Regions from separate parts of the Cyanobium sp. BA5m-10 genome, predicted to be linked through region 1. Evidence: predicted binding sites of a transcription regulator. Region 1 holds the regulator's gene; the other holds the start of a gene.

Region 1 (7,265 bases):
AGACTCCGCCAACTGGCCCGAGGAGAGCAAAGCAGGGGAGATCTGCATCAAACGACTTCTCGCCGGCGAGCGCGGTCACTACGGCCCCTTAGAACACGCCCAAATCGTGCTCAACGTTGGCTGGTTTCCCCACTCAGTGATGCAGCAGGCGCGTACACACCGGGTGGGGGTGAGCTTTGACGTGCAATCCATGCGCTACACCGGCGATCGCATCTGCAAGGCCGCCAATGGTGAACTGGAACTGGAGGAGGTGTTCTATCTACGGCCCATAGGTAGCTATAGCGACCGGCAAGGCAAAAAATACGCCTACACAGAAGAGCAGCGCTACATAGATCTAGAGCTCTGCAGGGCTGCGGCGGCTCGCTACCGCGACCTTTTGGCGGCTGGCTTCGCCGAGGAGCACGCCCGCGGCATCCTGCCCTTCGACTACCGCCAGCACTTCGTGGTGAGCTTCACCTTGCGGGCATTTCTGCACTTCCTTGACCTGCGGGCGAAGCTCGATGCCCAGCAGGAGATCCGTGAGCTCTGTGATCTGATGTGGCCCCACCTACAGGCTTGGACACCCCAATTTGCTGACTGGTATGAAAAGAGCCGCTTACATAAAGCCAGGCTCGCCCCATAAGGCGAACCACCTGGCGCACCTCTCGGTGCGCCAGGTGGTTCGCCTTATGGGGCATTTTGCTGGGAACTAGATACGCGCCAAGGTAACCCGTTCGGGCTGATGCTGATATTTACCAGCCCGATCTTGATAGGTTGTCTCGCAGGGATCGCCCTCAAAAAAGAGCAGCTGACAAATTCCCTCATTTGCATAAATGCGGCAGTCAGCACCCGAAGAATTACTGAACTCCAGGGTGAGGTGACCCTGCCAGCCGGCTTCCGCTGGGGTCGTATTAACAATGATGCCTAGCCTGGCGTATGTGCTCTTACCCAGGCAGATCACCGTGATATTTGATGGCACCTTCATCTTCTCCAGTGCTACTCCCAAGCCATAGGAATGGGCCGGCAAAATAAAATAGGATCCGTCCTCGTCTTCGCGCAGGGGAGCGGGCTCCAGGTTCGCCGGGTTGAACCGCTTGGGGTTCATCACGGTGCCAGGCACATGCCGAAAGATCAAAAATTCCTTGGCCGACAACCGCAAGTCGTAGCCATAGGAAGAACAGCCGTAGCTGAGCACCGGGGAGCCCGCCGTAGCGGGATCGAGGTGGCGCACCAGGCTCGACTGAAACGGCTGCAACATTCCTACCGCAGCTTGCTCGTTGATCCAGCGATCGTTCTTCAGCATCAGAGGCCTCGGCGCAACTGGGTGACCTGATCAGCCATGGCCATCAACTCAGGAGTCATGGCTGGCCCTGTCAAAATGACATCTAGATGGGCTGGTCGGCGCTCCAAGGTTGCCAGCACTTCAGCCTGCTCGATGTAGCCCAGCTCCACAGCCAAGCCCAGCTCGTCGAGCACCATTAGATCCACCGCACCACTGAGCAGCTGCTCGCGGCTGAAGGCCCACACCTGGCGCACCGCCTCCAACAGCTCGAGCCCCTGGTGGGCAGCTGGCTCTGACAGACAGCCGGGCACACCGGGCCGCAGCCATTGCAGTCGCCCACACAGCCAGACGCTGCTGCCGAGGCCCTGATCTACACCGCCCTTAAGGAACTGAGTAACTAGCACCCGGCTACCCAAGCCGGCACTACGTAGGGCCTGGCTGAGCACGGCTCCGTAACTGCCGCGGAAAGGCGCCGTATGGATTTGCAGTAAGCCCTCCGACTGGGCCACCAGCCGCAATGCCGGCGCAGCAGAAGGGGCGGACGCGGCAGCCGCCACAGCCAAAGGGCGATGGCCAGAGCGCTGAGGTTGGTGCTGGACCGCCGGAAAACCAGCTCCAGAGGAGGAGGAGGTGAGGCCTGAGACGGGCAAGCTCGCGGTCATGAACAACCTGAATAAGAACCTTGAAAATCGAAAAACAGACCTGGGGCGCCGCGAGCAGCCCATGGCCTCGCGGAGCTGAATGTAGCGGGATCGAGCCGCTCCACAAGCAAACGACACCATCCCTAGCGGAAACATACGTACTGGTGCGCAGGGGGCGCCGGCGGTGTCGTCTCAAACCGTGTGTATTGCTACAAGCCGCCCCCCGGGTGATCCTTAGGGTCCCGGCACTTGCCAAAACCTTGATGGTTGGCGCTACCCACGGATTTAGCCGTACCGCCAACACCCCATCGACGGGTGCTCCTGGCGTGGTGGCAGGCATGGGCAGCGCCGGCCAGGGCAACCCCACCCTGTTGGAAGTGATCCGGGGCCTGGCCGGCAGCAGTGTCGAGACGATCGAACGGGGCAAAACGATTTTTTTTCCCGGCGATCCAGCCGAGCGGGTCTATCTGCTGCGGCGCGGAGCGGTCCGGCTGTCGCGGGTATATGAATCAGGCGAGGAGATCACCGTGGCCCTGTTGCGCGAGAACAGCCTGTTTGGTGTGCTCTCGCTGCTTACCGGCCAGCGCTCCGATCGCTTCTATCACGCTGTTGCCTTCACCAGGGTCGAGATGGTGACCGCACCAGCCACCTCCGTGCGCCGTGCGATCGAGCAGGACGCCAGCGTGGGCTTGCTACTGCTGCAGGGCCTGTCTTCGCGAATACTGCAGACCGAAACGATGATCGAAACCCTCACCCACCGCGACATGAGCTCGCGGCTGGTGAGCTTCCTGCTGGTGCTGTGCCGAGATTTCGGCGTTCCCAGCTCGGAAGGGATCACGATTGATCTGCGCCTCTCCCACCAGGCGATTGCCGAAGCGATTGGCTCCACCCGCGTCACAATCACTCGCCTGCTGGGCGACCTGCGCAACGACGGGCTGGTTCAGATCGACCGCAAAAAGATCACTGTGTTTGATCCAATCGCCCTAGCTAAGCGCTTCAGCTGAAGGCCAGGGATACTGGGGCCCTCCGGGGACGTATGTGACGGGCTGGCTGCTGATCCTCGCTCTGCTCGCCCTGGGGGGAGTGCTCTCCACCCTGGGCGACCGACTCGGCAGCCTGGTGGGCAAGGCGCGCTTGAGCCTGTTGGGGATGCGGCCCCGCCGCACCGCCGTGTTGATCACAGTGCTCACTGGCAGCCTGATCAGTGCCATCTCCCTCGGCCTGATGCTGCTGGTAAGCGAGCGGCTGCGCACGGGCCTGTTTGAACTCGATCGACTGGAGCAACGGCTGCAAACCAGCCGCAGCGAACTGAGCCGCAGCAACAGCCAACTAGCCAGCAGCCGCCTGCAGGTGGCGCGGGCCGAACAGGGCAAACGCGAGGCTCAGACGCGCTTTGAGCAGGCCCAAGCCCGCGCCAGCAAATTGCGCCAAGAGCTGGCGCCACTTCTAACCCAGCGCAACCGGTTGGAGCTGGAGCGCAGCCGTCTCAGCCAGGAGGTGAAGGGGCGGGATGCGGAAATCCGCCGCACCGAAGCGGAACTAGCCCAGGTGCGCCGCCGGATTAGCGCCGGAGCCCAAGAACTTAAAGACCTGGAGGGCAACCTGATTGCCCTGCGCCGCGGCGACGTGGTGCTCAGCAGCGGTCAGACCCTGGCCAGCGCCAAGGTGACCCTTGAGCGCCCCGAGCAGGCCAAGGAGGTGATCACCGCCTTGCTGCAGCAGGCCAATCTCAACGCCTTCAGGCGGGTGCTGCCCGGCCAGCCCCCCGATCGCCAGATCCTGCTGGTACCCAAAAATGACATCAGCAAGCTGGAAGGCCTGCTCGCCAAACCCGGCAGCTGGGTGGTGAGCATTCTCTCGGCCGCCAACGTGCTGAGGGGCGAGCGCCAGGTGCTTGCCTTCCCAGACCTACGCCCCAACCGCCCAGTAGTTAAAGCAGGTGAAGTGCTGGCCAGCACCACGATCGAGGGCGACCTCACAGCCCTGGAGCCGGTTTCGCGGCGACTCAACCTGCTGCTGGCCGCTGCCTATGCCCGAGCCCAGCGCCAGGGCACATTGGTGGAAGGGCTGCAGTTCGATGCGGCCAGCTTTAAAAAGCTGGCCCGGGAGCTGAGCGAGCGCCAGCCGGGCCAGGTTGCCCAACTAGAAGCCCTCGCCATCAACAGCGCCAGCACCGCCGACCCAATTGCAGCGGAATTGCGCTGGTTGGCGGCCCCATCTCCCGCCCAATCGGGTCCGGGCCCTCGCCGCCCATGACGAGCGCTGCGGCGGGCCTGGTGGCAGGCCTCGATCCCGGGCGCAGCAAATGCGGTCTAGTGCTGGCTGATCCTGCCGTTGGCCAGATCCGGCAGGCTGCCATCCTGCCCCCACAAGCCTGCCTCGCCCTGCTCAAAAGCTGGCAGCAAGTGGGGCTTGGCCAGGTTGTGCTCGGCAATGGCACCGGCAGCAAAGACTGGTGCAGCCAACTTGGCCAGCAGCGGCTGGCGCTAGCTGTGGTGGATGAGAGCGGCAGCACCCTGGCGGCCCGGGAGCGCTACTGGCAGCTTTGGCCCCCTAGGGGCTGGAGGCGGCTGCTGCCGGCGGGCTTGCGATTACCACCCCGAGATATCGACGATGTGGTGGCCCAGCTGCTGATAGAGCGCTACTGCGGGGTGACCCTGCAACGCAGCAACCAGGAGGTGCTGAGGCGATGGCCGCTGCCGGTCGCGCTGGAGGCTGAATCGGTTTAAAAACGGGCCCGAACCGTAAAGATGTATTCACCGCCAGGCTCGAGCTGGTAGTCGACCTTGAGCAGATAACGCAGCAGGGCATCCTGGATCAGAGCCCTGCCCAAAGAAGGCTCAACGCTGAGTTCACCGCGGTCAAAGGCCCAGCGGAAACTCCATTGGTAGCCGCCCGCACTCACCTCCCCCTCCAGCACCCGCTGGCTGAAGCTCTGGTGCAGCACCCGCAACTGGGCAGTGGTGGAGGGAAGGCGTGCCATCGGCTCAGGCTGCCGCGCCCTGGGGCTGAAAACCGTTGAGTCGGTTGCCAGCCCGCTCCAGGCCGAGGAGCTGGATCAGGCCAATACCTGCCTCCACCTCGCGCAGCACCTCCTCGAGCAGGGGCTGCTCGGCAGGCGTGAAGCGTCCGAGCACATGGCCAACGGTGCGGGCGCGGCGCTCGCCGGGATCTTGGGCGGGGGCGCCAATACCAATACGAAGCCGCGGAAAGTCCTGGGTACCTAGGTGGCTGATGGTGCTGCGCAGGCCGTTATGCCCCCCGGCACTGCCCGTAGCCCGCAGTCTCAACTTGCCGAGGGGCAGGTCCATGTCGTCAACCACCACCAGCAACTGGGCGGGCTCTAAACCAAACCAGTCAAGGGCTGCGCGGATCGAGCGACCACTTTCATTCATGTAGGTCTGGGGCATCAACAGCCGCAGCCGGGAAGGCCCCGAACCCACCTCAGCCAACAAGCCCTGAAGCTTGGGCTGCTGCCGAAAAGATGCACCACCAGCGCAATCTGCTAGACGCTCAAGGGCCATAAAGCCCACGTTGTGGCGAGTACCTGCGTACTTGGCTCCAGGGTTACCCAGGCCCACCACCAACTGCAACGACAACTCAGGCCGCGGGACCATCGAGAGGCTGCTCAATCAGCTCTGGAGCATCAGCCGCGGAGGCGTCAGCTGAAACAAGCTCAGTTGCAGAAACTGCAACTGGGAGGTCAGCCGCAACAGGTTCGGCGGTGGTGATCGCCGTGCGCAGCTCCTTTTCGAATTCAGAGGAGGCCGATTGAAAACCCTTAAGGGTGCGGCCCAAGGTTTTACCGAGCTCCGGCAGCCGCTTTGGTCCGAACACCAGCAGCCCGATGGCGGCAATTACCGCCAGCTCAGGCAAGCCAATGCCAAACACATTCATCAGCCGAGGCCGTTCCAATTGACAGTGATGCCCTCGAGCAGCAAGGACTTGTTGTACAGCTGCAGGATGATCAGCAGAAACACCAAGAAGAGCACCATAAAAATGCCCATCACGGGCGTGGTGCCCCAGCCGGGGACGACCTTCCCGTACTCAGAATTGAGTGGCCGCAGGATATCTCCGAGGCGGGTGCGTTGGGCCATGTCTGCTGCAGCCTCTCGGGCATGGATTCGCTTTAAGTACTGTAAGGGCCTCGCGTACCGCGCCGCGGCTGTCCGTCGAGAGTTGTGACGCAACCCGTCACCTGCATTCCCCTTCCGCCTCCATGGACCCCACCGCCACCACCAGCTCCCCGGCCCTTTCCGTGGCCCTCGCCGTGCTGGCGGTGCTGCTTTCACTCACCGGGTTTGGGGTGTACCAAGCCTTCGGGCCGCCCTCCAAGGGCCTCACCGACCCCTTTGACGACCACGAAGACTGAGCCCTAAGCGCTGACCCAATCAGGGCGCACTCGCCAAAAGCCCAGGCTCCACGGCGCCAGCAACCAGGGATCTTCAGAGAGCTTTCCCCGGGAAATCAGAGGCTGATCCAGGCCATCGAGTCGCTCCAGCAGCTGCCAGCTCTCTCCCAACTCCAGGTAACGGCGGCAAGGGGAACAGTTCTGCACGGTGAGCACCACGTCCCCCGACTCCCCTAGCGGCCGGCAGCCCAGTAGCAACAGCCCCTCGCCCAGGGGAGGCAGGGCCTGATGTCGTTTAGGCCGGCCCTGGGCCGCCGCCGGCCGCAGCCATAGCGGTTCCCTGAAGGCCACCGCCTGCTTGGGCACCTGATCCCGGCACCAACCTGCTGGGCAGGGCGCCAGGGCCAGCCGCAGGCGCTGCAAGCCGTTATCGGCGCCAGGATCGGGCCAAGTAGGCGCCCGCAGCAACGACACACCCAACTGCTCCGGACTAGCCGACACCCCCTGGGGCCCATCGAGCAGCACCGCCAAGCCGCCGCCAGCAGCCACAGAAGCGATCCAGCTGATCGCTGGCAGCTCCCAGCGGGCCTGCTCGCGGGCAGTGACCGGCTGGGCTGGCCGTTCCAGCACGCCACCGGAGGTATCTGCCGCCCAGCGCTGGGCCGACTGGGCCAAGGGGATCTCCAGGCGCAGCAGCTCATGGCGCTGGCGCCAGTCGACGCTGAGCACAAGCTCGAGCCAGGGGGTATTGGCAAGTAAGCGCCCCTCAAGCCGCACCGCACTTGCCCCGCACTGGCCCCGCCACACAAAACTGGTGCACAGCTCGCCCTGCTCCAGCCAGCTGGGCTCGCCCTGCCACTGCCAGGCCAGCGGATGGTCCCGGTAGCCCGTGGCGATGTCCCAGGCATCCCAAAACTCACCTCGATCGGCAAAACGCCGCCAGGCCAGCGGGCCTGCCAACTGGGGATGATCCTGGCTATCCCACAGCTGCTCGAGGCCCCGCGGACCCAGC
Region 2 (7,265 bases), on a different contig from region 1:
AGTGAGGGCACTTTGGTGAGTCTCAAGGCGCCCCAGCTACGCGGCCGGGTAACGCCGGCGGTGATTGTGGAGAAGGTGAAAGGGCCGGGGCAGTTTCCTTTGCTCAAATGCCTCACCGACGAGAACCTTTGGCTGTTGCTGCCCTGCCACGGGGTGGTGAGCCTCCATGCCGAGCTCAGTTGCCTGCAGGTGAGCCAGGTGGATCCCCCCGAGTTGCGCCAGCTTGGCGAGTTGCGCCACGGCGATCAAGCCAGCGGTGGCCTGGCCCTTGCCGTTGCCCACATGGCCAGTCGCCACGACATGGCCACGCCCCAGTACGACCTGGCCGGTGAGGTGCAGGACCAGGCCCAGCAGGTGCATCAGCTGGAGGAAAGCCTGGAGCTGCATCCGGCCCACCGCTGGGGCGACCGCCGCCAGCTCAAGAAGCACCGCCGCCGCATGGAGGAGTTGCAGCTGGAGATCGAGGAGCGCCAGCAGCTGCTGCACTTCCGCTCTAATCGCCACTGGGACACCTTCCTGGCCCTGATTGAGGTGTTGCGCTTTTTTGGGGCTCTGGCGGGAGCTGATGGCCTGGAGCCCACCGAAGTGGGCCGCACCGTGGCCGCCCTGCGCGGCGACAACGAGCTGTGGCTGGGACTGTCGCTGATGAGCGGCCACCTCGATGAGCTCGATCCGCCCCAGCTGGCGGCGGTGTTTGAAGCCATCTCCACCGAAGTCAACCGGCCCGATCTGTGGTGCGGCTACCCGCCGCCACCGGCCGCCGAGGAGGCCCTGCATGATCTGTGCGGCCTGCGCCGCGAGCTGGAGCGTCAGCAGGAGCACGCCAAGGTCAACTTCCCGCTTTGGTGGGAGCCCGAGTTGATGGGCCTGGTGCACGCCTGGGCTAAAGGTGCCAGCTGGAGCGACATGATTGCCAATACCTCCCTCGACGAGGGTGATGTGGTGCGGATCTTGCGCCGCACCGTGGATTTCCTGGCCCAGGTGCCCTACTGCGAGGCAATCAGCGAGCAGCTGCGCAGCAAGGCCCGCGCTGCCCTCAAATCGATCAATCGCTTCCCGGTTTGCGAGATCGAGGATTTGGTGGCTAGTGGCAACGGTCACCTGGATCCGGCGATCGAGCGCCCCCAGTCTTGAGGTTGGTGGGCCGTAACCCATGATCAACTCCGCCCGCATACGCATCATTGCCGTCGGCAAGGTGCGCAAGGGCTGGGTGAGCGAAGGGGTAGAGACTTATCGCAAGCGGCTCCCGGGCCTGGAGATCGTGGAACTGCGGGACGGTGGCATGGCCCGCGAGGCGGAGGCCATATCCGCTGAGCTGCGCGGCGGCGAGCAGTTGGTGGCCCTGTGCGAGGAGGGCCAGAGCTACGACTCGTTGGCCTTCGCCAAGGCGCTTGAAGGTTCTGGCTCGGAGCGGCTGGCGTTTGTGATCGGTGGGGCTGATGGTCTCGACCCGGCGCTCAAGGGGCGGGCCCACTGGCGCCTGAGCCTCTCACCGATGACCTTCCCCCACGAGCTGGCGCGGCTGCTGCTGTTGGAGCAGCTTTACCGGGCCAGCTCGATTCAGCAGGGCGGGCCGTATCACCGCGACGGCGCTTGACTGGGGTAGTGCTTACGCCCCGCGATGACCACGATTGACAGCCGCTACGAGGGAGCCCTGCGCTGCCACTCCAGCCACGGGCCTTCGGGCTGCGAGCTCGAGACCGATGCCCCCACCGACAACCAGGGCAAGGGGGAGCGTTTCTCGCCCACCGATCTGGTGGCCACGGCCCTGAGCACCTGCATCCTGACGATCCTGGGGATCGTTGCCGAGCGCCACGGCTGGCCGCTGCAGGGGGCCAGCGCTCGGATTGAAAAAACCATGACCCCCGAGGCGCCACGGCGCATTGCCCTGCTGGAGGTGTGGATCAGCTTGCCGGCGGGTCTCAGCGAGGAGCAGCGGGCCGTGCTTCACCGGGCCGGAGAGACCTGCCCGGTGAAGCTGAGCCTGGAGGGTGCTGTGCCGATGCGGCTGCACTGGGCCTGAACTGCCTGCCAGCTCAAATCCTTAGCTAAATCCCTAGTCGCTGCCAGATCACGTCCAGGTTGGCCTGATGCAGATCGGTGCTGAAACACTCAGCCAGCTGCTCAGCGCTGAGCTTGCTGATCACCTCTGCATCGGCTTCAAGGTTGGCGCGGAAGTTGCCGCCGTCCATATTCCAGGCGCTGTGGGCGTTGCGCTGCACGATCCGGTAAGCGTCTTCGCGGTTGATGCCGGCTTCCACCAAGGCCAGCAGCACCCGCTGGCTGAACACCACTCCGCCGTAAACGTTCATGTTGCGGGCCATGTTGTCTGGGTAGACCCCTAAGCCCTTCACTACCTCGGTCATCTCCCGCAGCATGAAGTGCAGGGTGGCGGAACAGTCGGGCAGCATCATGCGCTCCACCGAGCTGTGGCTGATGTCGCGCTCGTGCCAGAGGGCGCAGTTTTCCAGGGCCGCCACCACATAGCTGCGCAGCACTCGGGCCAGGCCACTGATCCGCTCGCTGCGGATCGGGTTGCGCTTGTGGGGCATGGCCGAGCTGCCCTTCTGCCCCTTGGCGAAATTTTCCTCCACCTCGAGCACGTCGGTGCGCTGCAAGTTGCGGATCTCGGTGGAGAAGCGCTCCAGTGCCGCGCCCACCAGGGCCAGGGTCTGCACGTATTCGGCGTGGCGATCGCGGGCGATCACCTGGGTGCTGGCCGTATCTGGCTCCAGGCCAAGCTTGGCGCAGGCGATCGCCTCCACCTGGGGGTCGGTGTTGGCGTAGGTGCCCATGGCGCCGCTGATCTGGCCCACGCTCACCACCCGCTCGAGCCGCTCGAGGCGCTCGCGGTTGCGTTCCACTTCCGCCAGCCAGCCGGCCACCTTGAAGCCGAAGCTGATCGGCTCGCCGTGGATGGCATGGCTGCGGCCGATCATCACCGTGCCCTTGTGCTCGCGGGCTAGCGCCCTGAGGGCATCGGCGAGGGCATCAAGCTCGGCGCGCAGTAGGGCCACCGAAGCTTTCATCTGCAGGGCCAGGCCTGTGTCGAGCACATCTGAACTGGTCATGCCCACGTGGATGTAGCGGCCCGCATCCCCCACGTGTTCATTCACATTGGTGAGGAAGGCGATCACGTCGTGGCGAACCTCGGCCTCGATCTCGAGGATCCGCTCTACCGAAAATCTGGCCTTCGCCTTAATCGTCGCAACTGCCTCAGCGGGCACTCGCCCCAAATCACAATTGGCCTCGGTGGCAGCGATCTCCACATCGAGCCAGCTTTGGAACTTCGCCTGCTCGCTCCACAGGGCGCCCATCTCGGGCAGGGTGTAACGCTCGATCAAGGCCGCGCCTGGCTCACTGCCAGACCAATGTATGGGTGCGCCCCTTAGGCAGCGGTCGTCAGGCGTTGGTGCTCCACCTCCCAGTGCACCTGATGGCCCCAGGCCTGCTGCCGCACCCAGCAGCGGCCGCCGCGGCACTGGATCAGCTGGAAGGGGGGCAGGTCGGAAGGTTGATTGCGCAGTTTGACGAAGCTGCCGGGATAGAGCAGTTCCAGCACATTGGCTGCAGCATTCGCGGTCCGGATTGAGGTGGCCATCGGTGCCGGATCAACTTCTGGGTGCCATCCTCTGCCGGGTTTTGGTGCGGAGGCAGAGATGCTTGGAATCTGTTCCGTTTGCGTTGTGGTTTGATCACAAAAGGTGGAGCGCCATGGCTCGCAAGCAACGACTGGATTTGGAGCTCGTGGCCCGCGGCCTGGCGGCTAGTCGTCAGCAGGCCCAGCTGTTGATTAGGGCCGGGCGGGTGCGCCACGGCGACAAAGTGCTCGATAAACCAGGCACCGAGGTGTTGCCGGAGGCCGAGCTGGTGGTGCAGCAACTTCCTCGCTATGTATCAAGGGGTGGCGAAAAGCTGGTGCGGGCCCTTGAGGCCTTCCCCATCGCCGTGCAGGGGCGCGTTTGCCTTGATGGCGGCATCTCCACTGGCGGCTTCAGCGATTGTCTGCTTCAGCACGGGGCCTGCCGCATTTATGGAATTGATGTGGGCTACGGCCAGACGGCCTGGAGCCTGCGCAGTGATCCGCGGGTAGTGCTCAAGGAGCGCACCAACCTGCGTCACCTCACCCCGGATGCTCTTTACGGCCCCGAAGACCCCTGGCCCGATCTAGCGGTGGCCGATGTGTCGTTTATTGCCTTGGCCTTGGTGCTGCCTGCCCTGCTGGCGCTGCTGCAACCCCAAGCACCCGTGGATCTGCTGTTGCTGGTTAAACCCCAGTTTGAGGTGGGCAAGGGCCGGGTGGGCAAGGGCGGGGTGGTGCGTGATCCGGTTGCGCATTGCGATGCCATCGAAGGGGTGATCACCGCGGCCTCTGGCCTGGGCTTGGTGGCTTGCGGCCTGGTGGCATCACCAATCACTGGACCTGCCGGCAACCACGAATACTTGCTCTGGCTGCGGCGCTCCGATTGCGATGGGCGGGTCGGAATGGGTGATGTTGCCGGGGATGTTGCAGTGGATGTTTTTGAGCCTGTTGAACAGCTTGTTGAACCAGCCCAAAGCGACCCGAAATTCAGCTCTGCGCCAATCCGCCCTGCGCCAATCAGCCCAGAGCAAATAAAAAACCTGGTAGCCAGCACGCTGACTCCCAGGGAATAAAAATCAAAAGGGGTGCTGGCGCTCAGATGGCGCCGCTGTCCCGATCACCGGTGCGGATTCGAACCACCGAATCAATCGTGCTCACGAAGATCTTGCCGTCGCCGATTTCGCCGGTGCGGGCCGCGTCTTGAACGGCGCTAACCACGGTGTCGACCTTGTCGTCATCGACAACTATCTCAAGTTTCAGCTTCTGGAGGAATTCGACGGTGAATTCAGAGCCGCGATAGCGCTCTACCTGGCCCTTTTGACGGCCAAAACCCCGCACTTCGCTCACGGTCATGCCCACGATCCCCGCATTGACCAGGGCGACCTTGACGTCCTCGAGCTTGAAGGGACGAATGATGGCCTCAATTTTTTTCATAGGAACAGCTCGGGCTAATTAGGAAGTCTCTCAGGAAATCCCTGCCGATGGTAGGGAGTAAAGCCATTACGCCCGAGCTTTGCGGGGGTCGTCGTAGCGATTGCTACCGGCTCGGGCAGCCGTTGGCTGCGGCCACTTTCCTTAAGATCGCCCAGTGGCACTGGCCCTTACCCTTTCCTTGCTCCGATGTCTTCCAGCCCAGCTTCTGCTAACGCGTCCTCCCTCACCCAGGCGCCCATGTATGGCGAGCGCGCCATCGCTGAAGCAGAGCTGATCTGTTTTGACAATCCCAGGCCTGCCCGTGCCTACGAGATTTCCATCGAGCTGCCGGAGTTCACCTGTAAGTGCCCATTTTCCGGGTACCCCGATTTTGCGGTGTTGCGCCTGATCTACCAGCCCGGCCCCCGGGTGGTGGAGCTCAAGGCCATCAAGCTCTACGTCAACAGCTACCGCGACCGCTCCATTTCCCATGAAGAGGTGACCAATCGCATCTTGGATGATCTGGTTGCCGCCACCGATCCCCAGTGGATGCAGCTGGAGGCTGATTTTCACCCCCGCGGCAACGTTCACACCGTGGTGCGCGTCAGCCACGGCACGCGGCTGGATTGTTAGAGCTGGGCGAGCATCTGGGGCAGCTCGGCAGCGAAGCCGGTGAGATTGCGGTTGCAGAGGCCCGCAACGTGCAGCTGACCCGCTTGGCCGGCCGGCTGCTCAGCGATGGCCCAAAGCTGACGCGTAGCAAGCAAGCTGAGACCACCGCCGGCTAGGGCGATCGCAAATCCTGCATAAACCAGTGGAACCCCAGGATCACGCTTCAGCAGGATGCCACTGGCGGGGAGCACGCTTTCAACCCGTATCGGTAGCCCTTTCACTTCCACAGCTGCGCCGCCTGGGGCTAGGCGAGCTAAGGAGATTCCGTCGGCGCCGTAGATCTCCACAGGGCCTTGTTCGCTGCCCAAGCTGAGCAGCACCGGCTCGCTGCCATCGGGACGGGTGGGCAGCACGATTCCCCAAATCTGTTCGCCTAGCTGAGGAAAGCTCTGTAGCGGTAGCTCCAGTAGGGGGCTTTTGCCCAGTTGCAGGCTGATGGTGGCCAGGGCCCAGTCGGCTTGATAAAGGGTGACCCCCTTGAAGCGCAGCGGATGGTTAACGCTGATCTCAGCCTGCTTCAGCAGGCTGCCGCCGCTGCCATCGCCCTCCAAGATGCGCAACTGGGAGGTGAATTGCTCAGGTCGTCCGGCGGGATCGCGCTGGATTGAAAAGTGGTCGAGGGCGAGGGTGAGTTGGCTGCTGCCCCGGCTGTCCATCAGCTCCAGGCTGCGGCCGGGGGCGAGGTATTGCTCAGCCCGTTGCCCCCCAAGTGCCCCCCAGGCGGCTCCGAGCATCAGCACCACCATCCCGGCGTGCACCAGCAGGGGCCCGACCCGGCCTAGCAGCCCCTTGCGGGCTGCTAGGCGGTCGTCGTGGCGCTGAATTTGCCAGCCCTGGCGCTGCAGCAGTCCGGCCAGCTGATCGAGGCTCGCCGTGGGGGAGTTGGTGCTGAGGGTTTCGGCCACGCTCAGCTTGCTGAGCTGGCGGGGGGTGCTGTAGTCGATCCAGCGCAGGGCGGCCTGCAGGGCGGGCCACTGGCGGCGCCAGCTGCATAGCAGCAGGGCTAGGGCCAGCCAGGCCAGCAGCCCCAGGAACCAGCCGCTGGAATACACATGGTCGAGCTGGAGGGCCAGCACCCCATCACCGTTCAGCAGGCCGAGCCAGGGCTGGGGGTCGTAGAGCCGGTGGTAAAGGTCGGCTGGTTCCCGCTGGGGGATGGCCGTGCCGACGCCACTGGTGACGGCAATCACCAGCAGCAGCACGATCGCTACCCGCAGATCGGAAATCCAGCCGACCAGCCGCAGCAAGGCTTTCATCGCCAGTTGGCCACCAGGGTGAGGGCGCCGGTGGTCACCAGCACCACGCCGCTGATCGGGGGAACCCATTGGCCCAGCCGCCTCAGGCTCAGCAAGCCCGGCAGGCTGGCGGCCGCCGTGCCGGCCAGCAGCAGCGGCACCACCTGACCCGCTCCAAAGCTGGTGAGCAGCAACATGCCTACCAGTGGTTTGCCGTTCTGGGCCATCCAGGCCAGCAGCACAGCCAGCACTGGCGTTGTGCATGGGGTTGCGGCCAATCCAAAAGCCAACCCTGCCGCCAAAGGAGCTAGGGGGGCTGGCACCCGGCGACGCCAGACTTCAGGATCGGGTCCGGCGGGCAG

What was found. The regulator NtcA, encoded in region 1, controls nitrogen genes in cyanobacteria. The targets are predictions, from matches to a motif close to GTANCNNNNGNTAC.
Region 2: a site for NtcA is predicted at 5,111-5,124, ahead of queF (preQ(1) synthase). Genes of this name have one in related genera too.

Annotation. Positions count from the first base shown of each region.
Region 1 is NZ_JAGQCP010000007.1:75,257-82,521, reverse strand. Features, by position in the region: gene thyX (FAD-dependent thymidylate synthase) at 1-622, shown strand, start outside; gene dcd (dCTP deaminase) at 689-1,282, opposite strand; gene KBY85_RS04845 (cob(I)yrinic acid a,c-diamide adenosyltransferase) at 1,282-1,923, opposite strand; gene ntcA (global nitrogen regulator NtcA) at 2,166-2,906, shown strand; gene KBY85_RS04835 (DUF3084 domain-containing protein) at 2,941-4,158, shown strand; gene KBY85_RS04830 (resolvase) at 4,155-4,631, shown strand; gene KBY85_RS04825 (DUF3146 family protein) at 4,628-4,885, opposite strand; gene pth (aminoacyl-tRNA hydrolase) at 4,890-5,519, opposite strand; gene KBY85_RS04815 (TatA/E family twin arginine-targeting protein translocase) at 5,503-5,799, opposite strand; gene psbH (photosystem II reaction center phosphoprotein PsbH) at 5,799-5,999, opposite strand; gene psbN (photosystem II reaction center protein PsbN) at 6,122-6,274, shown strand; gene KBY85_RS04800 (alpha-mannosidase) at 6,278-7,265, opposite strand, start outside.
Region 2 is NZ_JAGQCP010000002.1:107,133-114,397, reverse strand. Features, by position in the region: gene KBY85_RS01845 (RNA helicase) at 1-1,134, shown strand, start outside; gene KBY85_RS01840 (23S rRNA (pseudouridine(1915)-N(3))-methyltransferase RlmH) at 1,157-1,597, shown strand; gene KBY85_RS01835 (OsmC family protein) at 1,622-2,023, shown strand; gene purB (adenylosuccinate lyase) at 2,049-3,344, opposite strand; gene KBY85_RS01825 (hypothetical protein) at 3,389-3,601, opposite strand; gene KBY85_RS01820 (TlyA family RNA methyltransferase) at 3,715-4,656, shown strand; gene KBY85_RS01815 (P-II family nitrogen regulator) at 4,679-5,017, opposite strand; gene queF (preQ(1) synthase) at 5,204-5,629, shown strand; gene KBY85_RS01805 (cytochrome c biogenesis protein ResB) at 5,626-6,924, opposite strand; gene KBY85_RS01800 (cytochrome c biogenesis protein CcdA) at 6,921-7,265, opposite strand, start outside.